3 regions of the Luteimonas sp. A482 genome follow, and region 3 is predicted to be linked to each of the others. Evidence: riboswitches for the same ligand, from Rfam matches in the RefSeq annotation. Region 3 holds a riboswitch; each other region holds the start of a gene.
What was found. Region 3 has a riboswitch for cobalamin ahead of ACW5DW_RS10935 (TonB-dependent receptor domain-containing protein). Riboswitches for the same ligand answer to the same signal wherever they lie in the genome.

Region 1 (2,257 bases), on a different contig from region 3:
AGCTCCTCGAGCTTCTGCCGCGCGAATGCAAGCCACCTGTGGAGGTCGGCAGGCAGCGAACGTTCCAGCGTCACGTCGAGCGGGCTGTGCAGCAGCGAGCAGGACGGGGCGACCTGCAGTCGTTCGCCGCCGCGCCGGTCGTGGGCGCGCCGCGCCAGCGCCAGTGCCTGGTCCAGGTCCGTGCGCCAGACGTTGCGCCCGTCCACGAGGCCCAGCGACAGCACGCGGTCGGCTGGCCAGGCGTCCAGTACCGCGTCAAGCTGCTCCGGTGCGCGGACCAGGTCGACGTGCAGGCCCTCGACGGGCAGCGAGCACGCCGTCACCAGGTTGTCGCCCAGCGCGCCGAAGCACGTCGCCAGCAGCAGCCGCGGCCGCGACACCCGTGCCAGCGTGGCATAAGTGTGGCGATAGGCGGCCTGCTCCGATGCGTCCTGGTCGAGCGCCAGGCAGGGCTCGTCGATCTGCACCCATTCGGCGCCGGCCTCGCGCAGCTTTCCGAGCAGGTCGGCATATGCGACAACCAGGTCGGGCAGCAGCTCCAGCCGGTCGCCGCCATCGACAGATTTGGACAGCAGCAGGAAGCTCACCGGGCCGAGCAGGACAGGGCGCGCCTTCGCTCCGGCCGCCTTCGCTTCCAGGAACTCTGCAATGGGCTTGTCGCCACGCAGGCGGAAGGTCTGCCCGGCCTCGAGTTCGGGCACCAGGTAGTGGTAGTTGGTGTCGAACCACTTGGTCATTTCCAGCGCCGGCAGGTCCAAGTCTTCCGTCTGCAGGCCCCGCGCCATCGCGAAGTAGGCCTGGAGCGGGTCGGCGTCGGCCAGCGCGCGGTAGCGGGCGGGAATCGCGTCGAACAGGAACGCGGTGTCCAGCACGTGGTCGTAGAGCGAAAAATCGTTGCAGGGCACGGTGTCCGCGCCTGCGGCATGCTGCAGCTGCCAGTGGCGAAGGCGCAGCGCCTGCGCCTGGTCCTGCAATTCCGCGGCGGACGTATCGCCCCGCCAGAATGCCTCGACCGCGCGCTTGAGCTCGCGCCTGGCGCCGATGCGGGGAAATCCCAGGTTTGTCACGGTGGTCATGGTGCTTGTCCTCGATTCGGAGTGAACGAAGAACGAAGGAACCGCGCAGGCTCCCCACGACACGGCAGGCGCCCACGCCAGCGACCTTCGCCCCCTCGGGCGAACCGGTACCGTCGGACATGCGCGGACTTCCATGCCAGGTCGGGCATGGGCTTCCCGCGCACCCTTCGGGCGCCAGGTCAGACAGGGATCGCTCCCTGGCCGAGGCAGGTCTTCGGGCTCGTGGACCCGGCCGGCCGAAGCCGTCCACCTACTGCCCGCCGCTTCCCGGTCCGCCAGGACCAGTGCTTGTGGCGAGGGTCGTTTCCACACACCGCTGCGGGGCAGCGCCGGAATGGGGCCCCGAAGGCCCGCACCGGACTTCCCAATTAAATATATCTCTCTATCGCAATAGAGAGATATATACCTTCGGCGGGCGCAACGTTACCCCGCTGCACGTGCCCGGTCAATCATCAGTGGGGCCGCCTGCCTGGAGCGACCGCCGCCGGAAGCTGCGGAACGGCAGCCGGGACCGGAGGCCGCCGGGGGCGTTGGCGCAGCAACCTGATCGGCCAGGCATGGAACGCGTGCGCGACTGCCGTCATCGCGCCAGCAGGCGCTTGGTCCAGTCCAGCAGCACCAGCGGCAGGCGCTCGGGCGTCGACAACAGGGCGTAGTGGCCCGGTCCGAATACCTTGGGCAGGTAGCCCGGGGCCTGCAGGTCCACCGTCAGGCAGAACGGGAAGACGCCCTGCAGCCGCGCTTCGGTGACCGACTGGCGCATGTCCTCGACGCCAAACAGGCCGTCGTAGCGGTCGGCGTCGTTGGGCTTGCCGTCCGACAGCATCAGCAGCAGGCGATGCTCGGCGGGTTGGCGCATCAGCAACGCCGTCGCATGGCGGATGGCGGCGCCGGCGCGGGTGTAGTTTTCCGGTTCAAGACCGGCGATGCGCAGCGCCACTTCCTGCCCGTACGGCTCGTCGAAGTCCTTGAGCATGCGCATGATCACGCCGTGCGGGCCTTCGCCTGAAAACGACATCACGCAGAACGGTTCGCCCAGGCCCTGCAGGGCCATGCACACCAGCAGCAGCGCCTCGCGTTCGACGTCGATGACGCGCCGGCGATCGCCGATGAAACCGTCGGTGGAGCCGCTGGCATCGACCAGCAGGCAGACCGCGATGCTGCGCCGGCCCGGCCGCCGT
Region 2 (2,257 bases), 280 kb from region 3:
GCTGCTGGGTGACCGCCGACACCGACGCCGGCACTTCGCGCACCGACTGCTCGCGCTTGGCGGCGGTGACGATCACGCGGTCGAGTTCGATGGCGCCCTCTGCAGCCGCGGTGTCCTGCTGCTGCGTGTCCTGCGGTGCGGCAGCGGCCAGGCCGGCGCTGCTCGCCAGCGCGATGGCGACGGCCAGGCGCAGGCGCCGGCAGCCGTGCGCGACAACGTCGTATCCGAAACGGTTCTGCATGTCTGTCTCCCCATGTGTTCCGGCCAGCCCGGCCCTGCAGGTCGCAGGGGAGGCGCCGACACTTCGAATATGCGCGCGGCAATGGGAACCAGTTGCGTCGCGGGGGCCGGATGCCGTCGCATTCAGGCCAAGCGGGGTGAATGCAGGCACGGCGCGCACACAGACGCGCATCTGTCGGGAGTCGCCAGGCTTCGCGACGTTTCGGATTCGGTGCGCGAAGGGCGCGGCTGGCCGACGTGGAGGCCGACTGCGCATCTCACGCATTCGGTGGAGGGCGCACGGGTGGCCGTGTCGGGGCAGGCGTGGACGTTCGCGCGCGGCGGTCGTCGGTTCCACAGACCACAACATTTTCGGTTGACCGCAAAACCCGACCACACTATCTTGTGCCCTGTCGGTTCTCCGCACCTGGTGCGGGGATGAAAAGGGAAGCCGGTGACGCCAGCCCGCAAGGCTCGGCCAGTCCGGCACTGCCCCGCAGCGGTAATCGGGAACGAACCCGCCACCAGCACTGGAGCCTGCGCTCCGGGAAGCGGCGGGGGAGGTGGACGCCACGGCGTCCGGGCCCGTGAGTCCGAAGACCTGCCGACAGCCGCGCGCATGCACGCCGCGCGGTGCCGGCCGCGGAATCTCCGGGGGGAGATGGCTGGTGGAGCAGTTCGGGCCGCGCCATGCGCAGTCCCGGATTCTGCGACGCCGCCTGTCCACCCTGCCTCCAACGCCACGCTCGCCTGCGAGGGACAGGCCGGCCGTGCGCCACGCATGGAGGACGCATGAGCCAACACCACGACACCCGCGGCGACATCGCGGTCGCAACGCGCGCCGGCGCCACCGGCTCCGACGCGCCCTCGCCGGGCCGTGACCACGACATTGCGGACGCGCGCGACGACATCGTGCCCGCGCCCGGCGCCGATCCGGGCCGCGCCGACACCGCGGCCGTCGCCGTCGCGGCATCCACCTGGATCACCAAGGAAGCCGGCAACCGCCGCATCCCCTTCGACCGCGCCCGCCTGGAGCGCGCCATCGACCGCGTCCACGCCGAGTTCCCGCAGCTGGACATCGCCGACTACAAGCGCAGCGTGCTGGGCTTCGTCGAGCGCAAGGACGCGGTGAACGCCGACGATCTGGTCGACCACCTGATCCGCGAGGCCGAGGCACGCGTCGACGTGGCCGCACCGGAATGGGAGATGTTCGCCGCACGCCTGTACCTGCATCGCCTGTACAAGCGCGCCGGCCGCAACCGCTTCTACGACGTCGAACAGAAGTACGGCTCCTATGTCGGCCTGCAGGAATCGCTGGCCGACCGCAACATCTATTCCAACGACATCCTGCGCGCCTACTCCAAGGAAGAGTTGATCGAGGCCGGCAAGATGATCGATCCCGGGCGCGACAGGCTACTGGCCTACAACGGCCTGTACCTGCTGGCCACGCGCTACCTGGCCACCGATCACGCGCGCAACGTGTACGAACTGCCGCAGGAGCGCTGGCTGACCATCGCGCTGTACCTGATGCAGGACGAGCGGCCGCGCGGGCGGCGCATGCAGCTGGTGGGCGAGGCCTACTGGGCGCTGTCGAACCTGTACATGACCGTGGCCACGCCGACGCTGCAGAACGCGGGCAAGGTGGGCGGGCAGCTGTCGAGCTGCTTCATCGACACGGTGGACGATTCGCTGCAGGGCATCTTCGATTCCAATACCGACATCGCGCGCGTGTCCAAGGGCGGTGGTGGCGTCGGCGCCTACATGGGCTTCGTGCGCTCGTCGGGATCGGCGATCCGCGGCGTGCCCAATTCGTCCGGCGGCGTGGTGCCGTGGATCAAGCAGCTCAACAACACCGCCGTATCGGTGGACCAGCTGGGCCAGCGCAAGGGCGCGGTCGCGGTGTACCTCGACATCTGGCACCGCGATATCGAGGCCTTCCTCGACCTGCGCCTCAACAACGGCGACCAGCGCCTGCGCGCGCACGACGTGTTCACCTCGGTCTGCATCCCCGACCTGTTCATGGAGGCGGTGGAACGCC
Region 3 (2,257 bases):
CTGGTCGTCCAGATGGTCGATGCCTGCGGTCAGCAGATGGCCGGGACGCAGCTCCAGGTCGCCTTGGAGCGAAGCGCTGTCGCGGCGGGTGACGAAGGCGCTGCGGAGTTCCTCGCCCTGGTAATCGTCGGAGCGATCCTGGCTGCGCCCCAGGGCCGCAGTGAGTTCCAGTCGTCCGCCCTGCGGCGCATGCCGCAGCTGCAGCGCACTGACCTGCTGGCGCACCTCGGAGCGGTTGGTCCAGGAGCCGTCGAACTCGGTGTCGCCATCGGCCTGCAGGAAGCTGCCCTCCAGCTCGAACGCCTCGCCCATCTGCACTCCACCGCGCAGGCCCAGCGAGACGTTGCGATAGCCGTCGTCGTCGGGCTCGTCGGCGAAGCAACCCTGGAACAGCGCGCCCGAGCCGCGGCAGGCGTTGAAGCCGTCGGTGGAATCGTAGGCGCCGTGCACGCCGAGCCAGCCGCGCGCGCCGCGCAGGTCGAAGCCGCCCCCCAGCTCGCGGCTGCCGTGGCTGCCCATTCCGAGGGCGAGGCTTGGCGCCAGACCCTGCGTTTGCGCGCGCCGGGTGAAGATCTGGATCACGCCGCCGATCGCCTCGGAGCCGTACAGGCTCGAGCGCGGGCCGCGGATGATCTCGATGCGCTCGATCTGCGCCAGCGGCAGGTCCTGGATCGCGGGCATGCCGGCGGTGGCCGAGTTCATCTTGATGCCGTCGACCAGCACCAGCACGTGGTCGGACTCGGCGCCGCGCAGGTACAGGCTGCTGAGCTTGCCGCGGCCGCCGGTGTTGCCGACGTCGATGCCGGCGCGCCCGCGCAACAGGCCGATCAGGTCGCGCGCCTGGCTGCGCTCGATCTGCGCGCGGTCGATCACCTGGGCGGGCACCAGGCTTTCGGCCAGGGCCACCTCGGTGCGTGTGCCGGTGACCACCACCTCGTCGAGGTCGGTGGCCGACTGGGCCAGTGCCACGATGGGCAGGGCCGCGGCCACCGCCGCGGAGATCAGGGAAAGGGAACAACGGTTCAACATCGCATCGGCTCCATCGCGCGCCCCGCGCGCCTTGCATGGCATGGAGTTGCGCGCGGAGAGATGGCGGACGGGCACACGACGGCGCACGGCACGCCGCGACGCCCTCCGCATCGCAACCAGTGGACTCCAGGGCCGGTCTCCGGACTCGCGGGTTGGGGCAGGTGTGCCCCGGTCGCCGCGCCTTCCCATGCGTGTGCACAGTGGCGGATGCGGCGGCCGTACTCGCTTACCGTTGCGGGGGCAGTGCCGGGATGACCGCGTCGCGCGTTGCGACGCCGGCGTCACCGGCTTCCCGTTTCAGCCCTTGGACGAAGATCCGCGGGCCACCCTGGAGCTGGCGGCATTGTACGGGAAGGGTGCGTGCGGCGGCGCGTGCTGCGACGCGCGCAGGTGGCTCAGTCGCGGTCGCCGCCGCGGTCGGGCTCATCGAGGAAGCCGAACGAGGCGGACGGGGTTTCTTCCTGATGGTGGGTGGTGGTGACCGGCGCGGCGGCGGGACGCCCGCGCGGCAGCGGCAGCTCGGCCGTCGCGGCCTCGACTGCGGCCACCAGCTCCACGCGGCGTTGCTCCGGCACTTCCTGCCAGTGGCAATCGCGCAGCGCGCCTTCGAGTGCATAGAGCAGGTTGAGGCTGGGCTTGAAGCCGGCGCGGCGCACGCGCATGAAGGCGTCCACCGGGCCGGCGCCAACCAGGTCCTGCTCGGTGCGCAGGCCCACCTGGCGCAGCCAGGCGGCGGATTTCGGACCGATGTTGCGCATCTTCAGCGGTGCATTCATGACAGGGACTCGACCCAGATGCGGGCGATGGCTTCCAGCCCTTCCTGATCTTCAACGTCGAAACGGGCCGGCTCCGGACTGTCGATGTCGAACACGCCAACCAGCGTGTCTCCGTGCAGCAGCGGCACCACCAGCTCCGATCGCGACGCGGAGTCGCAGGCGATGTGGCCGGGGAAGGCGTGCACGTCGTCGATCCGCTGGGTCTGGCGGCTGCTTGCGGCCGCGCCGCACACGCCCTTGTCGAGCGGGATGCGCACGCAGGCGGGCAAGCCCTGGAACGGGCCGACCACCAGCTCGGTGCCGTCATGGAAATAGAAGCCGACCCAGTTCAGCCCGGGCAGCGCGTGGTAGACCAGCGCGGACAGGTTGGCGGCGTTGGCGATGCGGTCGTGTTCGCCATGCAGCAGCGCGCGTGCCTGTTGTGCGAGCTGGGCGTACTGCTGCGGCTTGTC

Region 1: another riboswitch for cobalamin. It lies ahead of metE (5-methyltetrahydropteroyltriglutamate--homocysteine S-methyltransferase); the one in region 3 lies ahead of ACW5DW_RS10935 (TonB-dependent receptor domain-containing protein).
Region 2: another riboswitch for cobalamin. It lies ahead of ACW5DW_RS12080 (ribonucleoside-diphosphate reductase subunit alpha); the one in region 3 lies ahead of ACW5DW_RS10935 (TonB-dependent receptor domain-containing protein).

What each region holds. Positions count from the first base shown of each region.
Region 1 is NZ_JBSVRO010000005.1:79,164-81,420, reverse strand. Features, by position in the region: gene metE (5-methyltetrahydropteroyltriglutamate--homocysteine S-methyltransferase) at 1-1,076, opposite strand, end outside; cobalamin riboswitch at 1,265-1,501, opposite strand; gene ACW5DW_RS13995 (nitric oxide reductase activation protein NorD) at 1,657-2,257, opposite strand, start outside.
Region 2 is NZ_JBSVRO010000003.1:307,094-309,350, forward strand. Features, by position in the region: gene ACW5DW_RS12075 (TonB-dependent receptor) at 1-241, opposite strand, end outside; cobalamin riboswitch at 617-843, shown strand; gene ACW5DW_RS12080 (ribonucleoside-diphosphate reductase subunit alpha) at 1,012-2,257, shown strand, end outside.
Region 3 is NZ_JBSVRO010000003.1:29,734-31,990, reverse strand. Features, by position in the region: gene ACW5DW_RS10935 (TonB-dependent receptor domain-containing protein) at 1-1,029, opposite strand, end outside; cobalamin riboswitch at 1,143-1,375, opposite strand; gene ACW5DW_RS10930 (TfoX/Sxy family protein) at 1,425-1,805, opposite strand; gene ACW5DW_RS10925 (GAF domain-containing protein) at 1,802-2,257, opposite strand, start outside.